2 regions of the Thioalbus denitrificans genome follow, and region 2 is predicted to be linked to the other one. Evidence: predicted binding sites of a transcription regulator. Region 2 holds the regulator's gene; the other holds the start of a gene.
The links. The regulator FNR, encoded in region 2, switches genes on or off when oxygen is low (the NO sensors DNR and NnrR bind a similar motif). The targets are predictions, from matches to a motif close to TTGATNTANATCAA.
Positions count from the first base shown of each region.

Region 1: the regulator FNR is predicted to act here: its motif matches at 2,700-2,713, upstream of DFQ59_RS09255 (cytochrome c oxidase subunit 3 family protein).

Region 1 is NZ_QPJY01000003.1:202,122-209,485, reverse strand. Features, by position in the region: gene DFQ59_RS09270 (Lrp/AsnC family transcriptional regulator) at 348-794, shown strand; gene DFQ59_RS09265 (hypothetical protein) at 1,001-1,327, opposite strand; gene DFQ59_RS09260 (hypothetical protein) at 1,744-2,043, opposite strand; gene DFQ59_RS09255 (cytochrome c oxidase subunit 3 family protein) at 2,049-2,645, opposite strand; gene DFQ59_RS09250 (nitric oxide reductase activation protein NorD) at 2,885-4,672, opposite strand; gene DFQ59_RS09245 (aliphatic amidase) at 4,736-5,779, opposite strand; gene urtE (urea ABC transporter ATP-binding subunit UrtE) at 5,858-6,547, opposite strand; gene urtD (urea ABC transporter ATP-binding protein UrtD) at 6,561-7,310, opposite strand; gene urtC (urea ABC transporter permease subunit UrtC) at 7,307-7,364, opposite strand, start outside.
Region 2 is NZ_QPJY01000001.1:585,199-592,562, reverse strand. Features, by position in the region: gene ccoO (cytochrome-c oxidase, cbb3-type subunit II) at 1-570, opposite strand, end outside; gene ccoN (cytochrome-c oxidase, cbb3-type subunit I) at 587-2,020, opposite strand; gene DFQ59_RS02800 (helix-turn-helix domain-containing protein) at 2,425-3,180, opposite strand; gene fnr (fumarate/nitrate reduction transcriptional regulator Fnr) at 3,215-3,973, opposite strand; gene hisB (imidazoleglycerol-phosphate dehydratase HisB) at 4,218-4,808, shown strand; gene hisH (imidazole glycerol phosphate synthase subunit HisH) at 4,845-5,495, shown strand; gene hisA (1-(5-phosphoribosyl)-5-[(5-phosphoribosylamino)methylideneamino]imidazole-4-carboxamide isomerase) at 5,577-6,332, shown strand; gene hisF (imidazole glycerol phosphate synthase subunit HisF) at 6,337-7,110, shown strand; gene DFQ59_RS02770 (DJ-1 family glyoxalase III) at 7,191-7,364, opposite strand, start outside.

The DNA.
Region 1 (7,364 bases), on a different contig from region 2:
GGACCGGAACGGGCGCCGGGAGCCGCACCAGGATGGTGTGGGGTGCACCATGTTGCGAATGTCAACCGGGATGGGTTTCCCGACGCCGTGGCATTCCGTTTGTCAGGCAAATGAATCCGATTTGCTCACGGCGCTGATCCCAGTCGTCCGGTCCATTGCCGTTTGTCAGGGGCCCCAGGCGCGATTGGCTGCCTCAAAATGGTGCGAACGGCACCATTCCGAGGCGTCGGGCTCGTCGCCGGGCCCATGAAAACCGCGTCATCGGGGAAAGGGGGGGTGAGCACCGATCTTGCATTGCGTCCGGGACCGGGCCTGGAAAGGCCCCACGACCGACTGGACGGAGCCCAATGAACAATACCGACACCCGCATCGTCAGCCTGCTGATCAAGAACGGCCGCATGGCCTACGCCGACATCGCCCGCGAACTGGGCGTCTCCCGCGCCCACGTGCGCGAACGGGTCAGGCGCCTGCAGGAGGACGGCATCATCGAGCAGTTCACCGCCGTCATCAACCCGGAGAAGACCGGCAAGACCCTCTCGGCCTTCGTGGACGTGAAGGTGGCGCCGGTGGCCATCGAGTCGGTGGCCCGGGAACTGGCCGGACTGCCGGAGGTGGTGAGCCTCTACATCATGAGCGACCTGCAGAGCCTGCACATCCACACCCTGACCGAGGACTTCGAGGCCCTCGACCGCTTCACCAGCCGCCACATCTTCTCCCGCCCCCACATCCTCAGCGTGGAGTGCAAGACCCTGCTCTCGCGGGTGAAGCACCGCCGGGGCGGGCCGCGGCTGTAGGCCGCCGCCCATCCGGTCGCGCAGGAGGTTGGGGCGTAAACGCGGTTCCGTGGGACTGGAGCGACGCCCGGGTCAGGGGCAGCTTGGCCGGTTGACAGCGGCCTGGCCAGGCCCGCTCCCTGCGCGCCACCAGGTCAAGTGGGGAGGGATGAAAGACGCGGCACCGTTCCCGTACGTGTTCGATGCATTCCGGCCCCGTGGGAGGCTCAGCGTTTGTCGGGAATGTCGTGCCTGGTGAGCCGGCGCTGTGCGCCGTGTGACTGGCTGAACTCGAACTCCTTCAGCGCGGCCTCGGCCCTCCTGTCCACCATCCGCTGCTGGCGGTGGACATGCCTGAGCTCATCGCTGCTCAGCGACAGCCGGCGACGATTCCGGTACTGGACGCGCATGAAGATCGCCAGGGCACCCGCGCACAGGAATGTGCATCCGGGCCACAAGGCCAGCGGTTTGGGTAACTCGTAAAGACTGGTGAGACCCGCCACGAGATAGCTGGCGGGCAGAGATTCATAGATCGCCTTTGGCCACCACAACATCCCTGTTCCTCCTTTGCTGCTTGACTCCTTGGCTTCGTATGATGCTTTGGTCGGCCTCTAATCAACAACCTAGCTCATCCCCCGCCCGAGAGCAAGCCCATTCAACGGGTCCCGGCCAACGGGTCGGACCTGCGCAACATGCGGATTAATAAGGCAACAATTCCATGAATCGTCGGTATTTCCGGTTCGGAAAGGCGATCCCGGGAAGGAATCGGCAGCCCTGGCGAATCCCAATCGCCACCGCGCGTCCAGAGACACGAGCGGTGGGGGGTGAAGTCGGCCATCGCAAGATGGGCTGGCTCCCATGTCAGGGGCATTCGGCTGTGCCATGTCAGGGGCATTCGGCTGTGCAAACAGATGCTTGTCCAGGTCCGACCCCGGAGCGCGCCAGTTGCCGGCGATGGGACCGGATGCGCCTACTTCAGGGTCAGCAAACGCGCGATCCCGGGACCGAACAGGGTGACGAGGATCAGGGCGATCGGCGCCAGGGCGATGAATACCCGCACCACGCGGCGGACGAAGGGGTGCGCCCGGTCCGCCTCGATGAAGCGGTCGGCGATGATGGCGCACTTGATCCAGATGACGACGGCCATCAGCAGGGGCAGCCAGGGAATGGCGGCGCTCCACTTGCCGAGGGCGATGCTGGCGAGGGTGAGGGCCACCAGGATCAGCCAGGCGCGGGTCAGGGAGGGGAGGCTGTCGGTCCGGGCGCTCATGGTGTTCAGGCCAGCAGGTAGAAGAGGGTGAACAGGACCAGCCAGATCATGTCGGTGGCGTGCCAGTAGCTGCCGAGCGCTTCCAGTCCGGCGTGGTTTTCCGCGCTGTAGGCGCCGAAGGCGAGGCGTCCGAGGACGAAGAGGATGCCGAGGATCCCCCAGGTGGCGTGCACCAGGTGATTGATGGTCAGGTAGTAGTAGACGGTGATGAAAATCCCGGCGCCTCCGTCCAGCCCCTGGGCCAGGTTCCGGCCCACCTCCAGGTACTTTACCAGCGGGTAGCCGAGGGCCACCGCCAGCGCGGCGCAGAGCCACAGGAGGGCCTGCCGCCGCCGGTCGCGGCGCATGGCGCTCACGGAACAGGCGATGCAGTAGCTGCTGGTCACCATCAGCAGGGTGATGGCGGCGCCGGCCGTGGTCGAGAGCCGGCCGGGGCCGGCGTGAAACGCCTCGGGGAAGTGGGCGCGGGCGACGAAGTAGACGGCGAACAGCACGCCGAATTCGACGAATTCACAGGTGATGCCGACCCAGATCGCCATGTTGCCCGGGAAACGCCCCGCGGCGGGTTCGGCTCGCACGGGGTCCAGCGTCGCATCGACCATGACCGGCCTCCGGTTGCCCGAGGGTGAGCGTACCGGCGGCCGGCCGGCATGGCCTTGAGGCGGGTCAAGCCGGTGGGCGGCCAGGATGATCGGCTGCCCGGATGGATTTCATGCTCCGATGCGCAGCACGGGTACACCTGGCGGCCGCATCCCATCCCATCGCCTGCCGTCCCGGCATGGAGGTGGTCGATTCCTGCCGTGCATTGCGCCGACGGTGAGATCCCTCTTGCGCGTGACACTCACCGCCGCCGCGTCAGCGCCAGGTAGAGCCCGGTCAGCCGCTCCGGCAGCCGCGCCACGTGGTCCACGACGCCGTAGTGGTTGCGGCCGAAGATGGTGCCCACGTAGCGGTCGGCGCGGGGGTCGAGGCTCAGGCAGTAGGTCTGTATCCCCGTGGCCCGCAGCGCCTGCACGGCGTTGCGGGCGTCCTGCACCAGGTAGTCCGGGTCGAACACGTCCACGTCGGATGGCTCGCCGTCGGTGACCACCAGTACCAGCCGGTGGGAGGTGGGTTCCCCCTGCAACTGCGCTCCCGCGTGGCGCAGGGCCGCGCCCATGCGCGTGGACCAGCCGGCGGCCATGCCGGCCAGGCGCGCCCGGGACGTGTCGTCGTAGGGGTCGGCGAACTCCTTGAAGCGCCGGTAGTGCACCTCGTGGCGGCCGTTGGAGGCGAAGCCGTGCACGGCGAAGCGTTCGTGCAGCGCCGATAGGGTGTGGGCCAGCAGCACGGTGGCCTCCAGGGTCAGGTCGAGGAGGGTGCCGCCGGTTTCCATCACCGGCGTGTTGGCCGACTCGGAGAGATCCAGCAGGAGGAGGGTGGAGAGATCGCCCTCGGGGTAGGGGGCGGCACGGATGTAGAGGCGGCTGTCGGGTTCGAAGCCGGCGCGCATCTCCACCAGCGCCCGCAGGGCGGCGTTCAGATCCAGATCGTCGCCGGTGGTCTGGCCGCGCTGGCGCTGCAGCCGTTGCAGGCGCAGGGCCATGATGAGGCGCTGCAGCCGCCCCAGCAGGAAGCGGTTGCGTGCCAGCAGCGCGTCGATGCGCGCCAGTGGCCCCGCGTCGGGGATGCGGTCGTGCACCGTGCACCAGCGCGGGCGCAGGATGCCGGTGCGGTGGTTCCACTCGGGATGGAGCACCGGTTCGCCGGTCCGCTTCGGCGAGCGGCGCAGGTACTCCAGCGGCGCGTCCTCCGTCACCGGTTGCACCCGGAAGCCCTCGGGCCCGGGGCCCTGTGCCGGCTCCTCGGTGAAGGCGAGGTCGCGGCCCCCCGCCGGCGACTCCACCATCCGGCTGCCCGGCGTCTCCTGCCGGGGTGGAGGCTCCGAATCGGCGTCGCCCACAAGCTGCTCGCGCTCCAGCGCCCAGAGGTGGCGGTGGTCGTCGCGGTAGGGGGCCGGCAGCGGCGGATGACCCTCGTCCATGGCGAGGCGCATCTGGCCGATGTCGTGGGCCAGGGCGGTGCCCAGCTCGCGGGCGAGCGACGGATCGTCCAGTCGGCCACGCGCCTCGCGGAAGAGGCGCACGCCCTTGGCCACCCAGTGGTTGTCGTCGTGGTGAGCCGGGTCGAGCAGCGCCAGGGAGAGGCGCGAGAGCAGGGCGGGAAAGGTGACGTTGTCGGGCCGGTAGCGCGGGTGCAGGCTCGCCCAGAGCCGGCGCAGCCCAGGAAACTGCGCGATGGCGAGCGCCTCCACGCGGGCGTCCTCCACGAGGCCGATGATGGCGCGCTGGCGCGGCCTGAGCTGGTCGCCCAACTGCAGCGGGCAGGGCGCGGCCAGGTGGGCGGCGGCATGGGCGGCGGCGGCGCGGTAGAGGGGGAGGGCGGGCAGACCCAGCCCCGCCGGCCAGACTGCGGGCAGATGGATCGATTCGCCTTCGAGGTAGGGAGCGATGCCCCCCGGAGCGACGGGAGCGATGGCCCGCGGGGTGCCCCACAGGGCGGTGACGTAGAGCCCCAGGTGGCGGCGCAGCTGCCGCAGGGTCGGCTCGCACCCGATGGGTTCGGGCACCGGCGGGGCGCGGTCGGTCATGGCGGTGGGGCTGTGTCCGGAAAGGGAGGGTGCCGGCCCCGCGGGGCCGGCACCGGCGGGGTGCTACTTGTGGCTGCCGGCGTCGGCATCGTTGGGGATGCCGGCGATGGGGCACTCGGAGGTGCCCACGGTGGTGCGGGTGATGGCCTCCACCTGCGCCTTGGCCTTGGCCGGATCCTTGACCCAGGTGCTGTAGAACTCGTAGGGGCATTCCGCCACGCCCTCGGTGCTGTCGCCCGAGTTGATGGTTCCGGTGTAGCCGCGGTGCAGGAGCTTGAACAGGTGGTTCTGGCTCTGCCAGGTCTTGCGCGCGTCGCGGATGGCGGAGACGGAGAGCTCGGCGTACTGGATGCCATACTCCTCCTCGCCGCATTCGCCCAGGGTGCGGCCGTCGAAGCCGACGATGGCGGAGTGGCCGAAGTAGGAGTAGACGCCGTCGAAGCCGGTGGCGTTGGCCACGGCCACGTAGCTGTTGTTCATCCAGGCCATGGCCTTGGCCACCATCACCTGCTGGTCCTTGGCCGGGTACATGTAGCCCTGGCAGCGGACGATGAGCTCGGCGCCCTTCATGGCGCAGTCGCGCCAGATCTCCGGGTAGTTGCCGTCGTCGCAGATGATGAGGCTCACCTTCATGCCCTTGGGGCCGTCGGAGACGTAGGTCTTGCCGCCGGGGTACCAGCCCTCGATGGGGCACCAGGGCATGATCTTGCGGTACTTCTGCACGATCTCGCCCTGGTCGTCGATGAGGATGAGGGTGTTGTAGGGGGCCTTGTTGGGGTGCTCCTCGTGCTGCTCGCCGGTAAGGGAGAACACGCCCCAGGTCCTGGCCTTGCGGCACGCCTCGGAGAAGATGGCGGTCTCCTCGCCCGGGCAGGTGGAGGCGGTCTCGTACATCTCCTTCGGGTCGTACATGATCCCGTGGGTGCTGTACTCGGGGAAGATCACCAGGTCCATGCCCGGCAGGCCCTGCTTCATGCCCACCACCATGTCGGCGATCCTGCGGGCGTTGTCCAGGACCTCGGCCCTGGTGTGCAGCCGGGGCATCTTGTAGTTCACGACGGCCACGCCGACGGTGTCGTTGCTGGAGGAGATGTCTCCGTGTCTCATGGGTCTGCTCCTGTTCTCTATCGTGTTGCTGGGGCTGGGTTGTACGGGGCGGGCGCTCCGGGGAACGCCCGGCCGCGGCTAGACGGTCAGGAACTGCTTGATGCGCGCCTCGTCCACGCCCGCGCGGGTGTCCTCGTGGATGACGGCGCCCTTCTCCATGACCAGGAAGCGATCGGCCACCGCCAGGGCGAAGCTCAGCACCTGCTCGGTGACCACGATGGACACGCCGTGCATGGCCTTGATCTCGTTCAGGGTGCGGGCGATGTCCTTGATGATGGAGGGCTGGATGCCCTCGGTGGGTTCGTCCAGCAGGATCACCTTCGGTTCGGTGACCAGGGCGCGGGCGATGGCGAGCTGCTGCTGCTGGCCGCCCGAGAGGTTTCCGCCCTTGCGGTGGCGCATGTCGAACAGCACCGGGAAGAGGGAGTAGATGCTCTCGGGCACCTCGCGGGTGCCCTGCTTCTCCAGCCCGGTCTGGATGTTCTCCTCCACCGTCAGGGTGGGGAAGATCATGCGGCCCTGGGGCACGTAGGCGATGCCGTGGCGCACGTGGGTGTGGCTCTCGGCCCGGGTCAGGTCGGCGCCCTCCATGGCCACCCGGCCGCTCTTCACGGGCAGGATGCCCATGAGCGCCTTCAGCAGGGTGGTCTTGCCCATGCCGTTGCGGCCCATGATGGCGAGCGTCTCCCGCGGCTGCACGGTGAAGCTCACGTCGTGCACCACGTGGCTCTGGCCGTAGGCGACGTTGACGGATTCTGCGTTGAACATGTGGTGTCCCCGATCAGTGGCCCAGGTAGACCTCGATGACGCGCTCGTCCCGCTGAACGCTCTCGATGGAGCCCTCGCTGAGCAGCCGGCCCTGATGCAGCACGGTGACGCGGTGGGCGATGTTCTTGACGAACTCCATGTCGTGCTCGATGACGATCACGGCGCGGTTGCGGGTGATGCGGTTGAGCAGCTCGGCGGTCTGCTCGCGCTCCCGGGGACTCATGCCGGCCACCGGCTCGTCGAGCATCATCAGCTCCGGCTCCTGCATCAGCAGCATGCCGATCTCCAGCCACTGCTTCTGGCCGTGGCTGAGGGCGCCGGCCTCGGCATCGAGCCGGTCGCCGAGGAAGATGGCCTCGGCCACCTCGTCGATGCGCTCGCGCAGCTTCGCGTCGCGCTTGAAGAACAGCGAGGCGAACACGCCGTGGCTGCGCGGGTAGGAGATCTCCAGGTTCTCCGCCACCGAGAGGTTTTCGTAGATGGACGGGTTCTGGAACTTGCGCCCCACGCCGAGGCGCACGATCTCGTGCTCGCGCATGCGCGTCAGCTCGCGATCCCTGAAGCGGATGGAGCCGGCGGTGGCGCGGGTCTTGCCGCAGATGAGATCGAGCAGGGTGGTCTTGCCGGCGCCGTTGGGTCCGATGACCACCCGCAGCTCGTTGGGCGCCACGTAGAAGTTGAGGTCGTCCACCGCCCGGAAGCCGTCGAAGGAGACGCTGAGCCCCTCCACCTCGAGGATCATGTGCTCCTGGGGAGTGTTCATGCCCGGGCCTCCTCTGCCACGGCGGTGACCGGCAGGGCGCGGCCGCGCGGGCGA
Region 2 (7,364 bases):
CATCTGCATTCCCTTCATGTGGGCCGCAATGGTGGCGCCGTCCACGTAGGCGTTGTCCAGCCAGACGTAGTTCGGCATGACGGACTCCGGAACCACCGAACGCGGAGCGCGGAGGTGCTTGCGGTGCCAGTCATCCGAGTACTTCCCGCCCACACGCGCCAGATCGGGACCGGTACGCTTGGAGCCCCACTGGAACGGGTGGTCGAACATCGACTCGGAGGCCAGGGAGTAGTGACCGTAACGCTCCTTCTCGTCACGGAACGGACGGACCATCTGGGAGTGACAGGTGTAGCAGCCCTCGCGCCGGTAGACATCCCGGCCCGCCAGCTCCAGCGGCGTGTAGGGACGCACGCCGTCACCCGCCTTCCAGTCGTTGAGGGTCTGGCCGGCCTGACGCTGCCAGACGATTTCGGGGAACTTGTTGTGCTCCATGGTGTTCTTCAGGAAGAACAGCGGCACGATTTCGACGATGCCGCCCACTGAAAGAACAATGGCGAGCACAATCAGCATGCCCCAGATATTCCGCTCCAGCTTGTCCTGGAAACGGGTGGAGTAGATCTGATCTGCCATCTCTGAAATCCCCCCCTTAAGCGGTCGCGGTCGCGGCACGGGCGGCGCGCAGGCTGCCCTCGGCCACCGACTTGCGGATGGTCAGAACCGTGTTCAACAGCATGATCACGGCGCCCAGGAGGAAGATCATTCCACCGATGGCACGCATGGCGTAGTACGGGTGCATGGCCTCCACGGATTCGGCGAAGGTGTAGGCCAGGGTGCCGTACTCGTCATAGGCACGCCACATCAGGCCCTGCATGATGCCGGACACCCACATGGCGACGATGTAGACCACGGCGCCGATGGTGGCGGTCCAGAAGTGCAGGTTCACCAGCTTGGCGGAGAAGATCTCCGTGTGCCAGATGCGGGTCATCAGGTGGTAGAGCGCACCCATGCCGACCATGGCCACCCAGCCCAGCGCGCCGGAGTGCACGTGACCCACCGTCCAGTCGGTGTAGTGGGACAGGGCGTTCACCGTCTTCAGCGACATGACCGGACCTTCGAAGGTGGACATGGCGTAGAAGGCGAGCGAGATGATGAGGAAGCGCAGGATGTAGTCGGTGCGCAGCTTGTCCCAGGCACCCGAGAGGGTCATCATGCCGTTCACCGCACCACCCCAGGAGGGGATGATCATGGCCAGCGACACGGCGGCGCCGAGGGAGCCGGTCCAGTCAGGCAGGGCGGTGTACTGCAGGTGGTGCGGCCCGAGCCAGACGTAGCCGAACATCAGGGCCCAGAAGTGGACCACCGACAGGCGATAGGAGAACACCGGACGGTTGGCCTGCTTGGGCACGAAGTAGTACATGATGCCCAGGAAGCCGGCGGTCAGGTAGAAGCCCACCGCGTTGTGACCCCACCACCACTGGATCATGCCGTCCTGCACCCCGGAGAAGAGGGAGTAGGAGGTGAACAGGCCCACCGGGATGGCGAGGCTGTTGACCACGTGCAGGTAGGTGATCATCACCAGCATGCCCAGGTAGAACCAGTTGGACACGTAGATGTGCGAGGTCTTCCGCACCGCCAGGGTCATGACGAAGTTGGCCAGGAAGGACAGCCACACCACGGCGATGAGGATGTCGATGGGCCACTCGAGCTCGGCGTACTCCTTGCCCTGGGTCAGGCCCAGCGGCAGGGTGACCACCGCCAGCACGATGATGGTGTTCCAGCCCCAGAAGGTGAACCAGGCCATCTTGTCGCTCCACACGCGTACGCCGCAGGTGCGCTGCACGCTGTAGAAACCGGTGGCCATCAGAACGCAGCCGCCAAAGGCAAAAATCACGGCGTTGGTGTGCAGCGGACGCAGACGCCCGAAGCTCAACCAGGGATTGTCCAGGTTGAGCACCGGCCAGGCCAGCTCCGATGCGATATAGACGCCCACCAGGGCGCCCACCACCAGGTACACCACCGCCATGACGGTGAACCATCGTACAACGTCAAAGTTGTACTTTTGCTCCACTGTCGCTTCCACCACGGTTGTTCTCCTCGTTTCTTAGAGTGTGTGCAAATTGCGCAGATTTCCTACGGGCTCCTGCTGCGGCCTGACCAGCCCTCCCCGACTCCGGCCGCGTGGGTATCGAAATTCCAGGGCGCACACACCCCCGCCCCTTCACCCACATTCTGTAATGATTTAGCACAGGCGCGAATTGTTTCCAGTCGGCCTGCCGAGGACGGTCGGCAACCGTCCATTTCGTGCACGGAAGTTGGCACTGGATGCCATATTAGCGGACAACGATACGTGAACATTGATCTTTGTCAATGTTTCGACTGATCGGTCGCAAGTTGTACCCGGGGGCGGGAAGGTGGGGTCGGAGGCGCCCCGGGGGCGCCTCCGCTGAATCAATACATCCTATTGTTTTATTTGATATTCCAGAATCAGTCGCGAACCTTTGCCAGCAACTGGAGAGCGGTCCGGTTGAGAATCCGCAACTGCTTGCCGCTGACCGAGAGCAGCCCCTCGGCCTGGAAGCGCTTGAACATCCGGCTCACCGTTTCCACCGCCAGGCCGAGGTAGCTGGCGATGTCCTGGCGCGACATGGCGAGACGGAAAGCCTCGGAGGGGAAGCCGCGCACTTCGAGGCGGCGGGAGACGTTGAGAACGAAGGCGGCCAGGCGCTCCTCGGCCGAGGGACGGGAGGAGACCAGCAGCAGACGGGACTGCTCTCCGATCTTCTCGCTCATGGCCTTGATCATCTGCTCGCGGAACTCCGCGAGGCGCACGCCGGAACGCTCGAGTTCGCGGAACTGCAGCTGGCAGACGCTGCTGTCCTCCAGCGCCTTCACGGTGTACTGATGGCGGTTGCCCTTCAGGGCGTCAAGCCCGATCAGCTCTCCGGGAAAGTGGAATGACGTGACCTGTTCCTCGCCCGTGTCCAGCAGCGTGTAGCTCTTGAAGGCGCCGGACTTGACCGCGTAGACGGCCTGAAGCTGCTGACCGTGGCGATAGAGGGTTTCACCCTTGGGAATGCGCGTGCGCCGGGAGAGGACGCCCGCCAGGGGTTCGGAGCGCTCGCCCTGGGGATCGATGACGGTGAGCAGACGCAGGAAGCCGAACAGCCCGCACTCTTCGCAGGCGACCTCGGTCTTGGTCCCGTGCTTCCCTGCAGGGGTTGGTGAACACTGTTCTGGCATGACGGGATCCGGGTTGCGGGTTGAAACCAGGCACTCAGCGCTCGCTCTGCGGCACCTCCGCACTGTCGATGCGCTGACTGCCGGAAAGGGCCGTGTCCCCGGCCAGCAGGGACAGACGGTCGATATCGTGGATGCGGATTCGGCGCCGCTCCACGCGCAGCAGGCCATCCTGCTGGAAGCGTGTGAACAGGCGGCTGACCGTCTCCACCGCCAGCCCGAGATAGTTCCCGATGTCGCTGCGGGACATGCTCAGGTTGTAGTCGGTGGCGGAGAAGCCGCGTTGGCGGAAGCGGATGGCCAGGGAGAGCAGGAATGCCGCCAGGCGCTCCTCGGCGCTCTTCTTGCCGAGCAGCAGCAGCAGCAGCTCGTCGTTGAGCAGCTCCCGGCTCATGACCCGCAGCATCTGCCGCTGCAGGCCCGGCACCCGGGCGCCCATGCGCTCGAAATCCTGGAAGGAGAATTCGCAGATGCTCGAGCTCTCCAGGGCCTTGGCCGAGCTCGGGTGGCGACCGAGGCTGATGGCGTCCAGCGCCACCAGCTCCCCCGGCAGGTAGAAGCCGGTCACCTGCTCGCGGCCGTCCTGCATGATGGTATAGGTCTTCAGCGATCCCGAGCGTACCGCGTAGATGGCATGGAACGGCGCGCCGCCGCGGAACAGCATTTCACCCCGCTTGAGCGAACGCCGGGCGGTGATCACCTCGTCCAGCAGGGCCAGCTCGTCCTCGCCGATACCCAGCGGCAGGCAGAGCTGGAACAGGGTGCAGTCCTGACAGGCGATACGCTTGTCAGCCACCGCCGCGCCGCCGGGGCCTGCCACACTGAGTTTCACATTGCCGGCCATCGATACCTCGAGGTCCTGAGCCGTGCCCATAAATCACCGTATTACCTTATTATGGTGCCGATTATTGATGTGGATCAATCATAGTCTTCATCCGACCGCGCCGGACCTCCCCAGCGGTGATCCGAATGCGGTTCACGCCCGCCGGCCTTGAGGGTATCCTATAAGGCTTGTGCAATCCGAATGCGTACCCGGCACCATGACCCAGCGCAACGCCCGCATCAACCGCGAGACCCTGGAAACCCAGGTCACCGTCAGCATCGACCTGGACGGCACGGGCACGGCCCGCATCGATACCGGCATCCCGTTCCTCGACCACATGCTCGATCAGGTGGCGCGGCACGGGCTCATCGATATCGAAATCGAGGCCCGCGGCGACCTGCACATCGATGCCCACCACACGGTGGAGGATATCGGCATCACCCTCGGCCAGGCCTTGGCCCAGGCCCTGGGCGACAAGCGCGGCATCCGCCGCTACGGACATGCCTATGTGCCCCTGGACGAGGCGCTCTCGCGGGTGGTGGTGGACTTCTCCGGCCGTCCCGGCCTGGAGTACCACGTGGAGTACCCGCGCGCGCGCATCGGCGATTTCGACGTGGACCTGTTCCGGGAGTTCTTCCAGGGGCTGGTCAACCACGCCCGCATCACCCTGCACCTCGATGCCCTGCGCGGCAGCAACGCCCACCATGTGGCGGAGACCCTGTTCAAGGCCCTCGGCCGGGCGCTGCGCATGGCCGCGGAACCCGATCCCCGGGCCCAGGGCATCCCCTCCACCAAGGGCGTTCTCTGAACCCTTCTTCCGACCACAGCCACGGTACAGTACGGCATGAGCAGCGTCGCGGTAATCGATTACGGCATGGGCAACCTGCGCTCGGTATCCAAGGCCCTGGAGCACATGGCCCCGGCGGGAACCCGCGTGCGGGTCACGGACGTGGAGCAGGAGATTCTCTCCGCCGATCGCGTGGTCTTCCCCGGGGTGGGCGCCGCCCGCGACTGCATGGAGGAGATCCGGTCCCGCGGCCTGGAGGATGTGGTCCGCGAGGCGGCCGCCGGCAAGCCCTTCCTCGGCATCTGCATGGGCATGCAGGTGCTCCTTGAACACAGCGAGGAGAACGGCGGCACGCCCTGCCTCGGCGTTCTGCCCGGCGCGGTCCGGTACTTCGGTGAGCGGCTCTCCGATCCCCGCAGCGGGGAGCGGCTGAAGATCCCCCACATGGGCTGGAACCAGGTGCGGCAGACCCGGCCGCACCCGCTGTGGAACGGAATCGCCCAGGACACGCGCTTCTACTTCGTGCACAGCTACTACGTGGATCCCGCCGACGCGGCGCTCAGCGCGGCCAGCACCGAGTACGGGCTGCGCTTCACCGCGGCGGTGGCCCGGGACAACCTCTTCGCCGTCCAGTTCCACCCGGAGAAGAGCCAGCAGGCAGGACTGCAACTGCTGGCGAACTTCCTGGCCTGGGACGGGACGGACTGAGCCGCGCCGGCAACCGGCCGCCGGAGCGACGGACAACAGGCCGGACAGACAACCCGAGACCCGAACGAGGATGGACGTTCCATGCTGGTAATTCCCGCCATCGACCTGAAGGAAGGCAAATGCGTGCGCCTGCGCCAGGGGCGCATGGAGGACGAGACCATATTCTCCGCGGATCCCGTCGCCGTCGCCGGCCGCTGGGTGGAGGCCGGCGCCCGGCGCCTGCACATCGTCGACCTCGACGGCGCCTTCGCCGGACGCCCGGTCAACGCCGAGATCATCCACCGCATTGCCGAAGCCTTTCCCGAGCTGCCCATCCAGGTGGGCGGCGGCATCCGCGACGAGGACACCATCCAGACCTACCTGGATGCCGGCGTGAGCTATGCCATCATCGGCACCAAGGCCATCAACGCCCCCCACTTCATCTCCGACATCTGCCTCGAGTTCCCGGGCCACATCATCGTCGGCCTCGACGCCAAGGAGGGGAAGGTGGCCATCGACGGCTGGTCGAAGCTCTCGCGCCACGATGTCATCGACCTGGCCCAGCGGTTCGAGAAGGACGGCGTGGAGGCCATCGTCTACACCGACATCGGCCGCGACGGCATGCTGAGCGGCGTCAACGTGGAGGCGACCGTCAAGCTGGCGCAGTCGGTCAACATCCCCGTCATCGCCTCCGGCGGCATCAGCAGCCTGGAGGACATCCGCGCCCTGTGCGAGACCGGCGAGCCCGGCATCATCGGCGCCATCACCGGCCGGGCCCTCTACGAGGGCACCCTCGACCTCGGCGAGGCCCAGCGCCTGGCCGACGAGCTCGGCCCCGCCGCACCCCCGGCGGCCTGACGTCATGGGACTCGCCAAGCGCATCATCCCGTGCCTGGACGTGGACAACGGCCGGGTCGTCAAGGGCGTGAAGTTCGTCGATATCCGCGACGCCGGCGACCCGGTGGAGATCGCCCGCCGCTACGACACGGAAGGGGCCGACGAGCTCACCTTCCTGGACATCACCGCCAGCTCCGATGACCGCGAGACCATGGTGCACGTGGTGGAGCAGGTGGCGAGCCAGGTCTTCATCCCCCTCACCGTGGGCGGCGGTATCCGCACCGTGGCCGACATCCGGCGCATGCTCAACGCCGGCGCCGACAAGGTGGCCATCAACACCGCCGCGGTCTTCAACCCCGGGTTCGTGGGCGAGGCCGCCGCGCGCTTCGGCTCCCAGTGCATCGTGGTGGCCATCGACGCCAAGCAGGTCAGCGGCGCGGACGAGCCGCCGCGCTGGGAGATCTTCACCCACGGCGGCCGCAAGCCCACCGGCATCGACGCGGTGGAGTGGGCGCGGCGCATGGTGGCCCTGGGGGCGGGGGAAATCCTGCTCACCAGCATGGACCGCGACGGCACCCGCAGCGGCTTCGACCTGGCGCTCACCCGGGCCATCTGCGAAGCGGTGAGCGTGCCGGTCATCGCCTCCGGCGGCGTGGGCAACCTGGATCACCTGGCCGAGGGCGTGCTGGAGGGCAAGGCCGACGCCGTGCTCGCCGCCAGCATCTTCCACTTCGCCGAGCACACCATCGAAGAGGCCAAGCGCCGCATGGCCGAGCGCGGCATCGAAGTCCGGCTGTAAGTGAGCAAGTGATCAGTTGCCAGTTTCCGGTAGCCAGTAGAGGGCTTCGGCCACACAATCACTGGTCACTGGCAACTGCCCTATGGCCTCTGCAACGCCGCCTCCACCTGCTCGCGGGTGGCGCGATCGGCGAGCAGCTCAATGAGGGCGAGGGCGAAGTCCATGGCGGTGCCGGGCCCCCGGGAGGTGACCACCTTCCCGTCCACCACCACTGCGGCCGCCTCGAGCGCCACGTCGGGCAGGTCGAGCCGCTC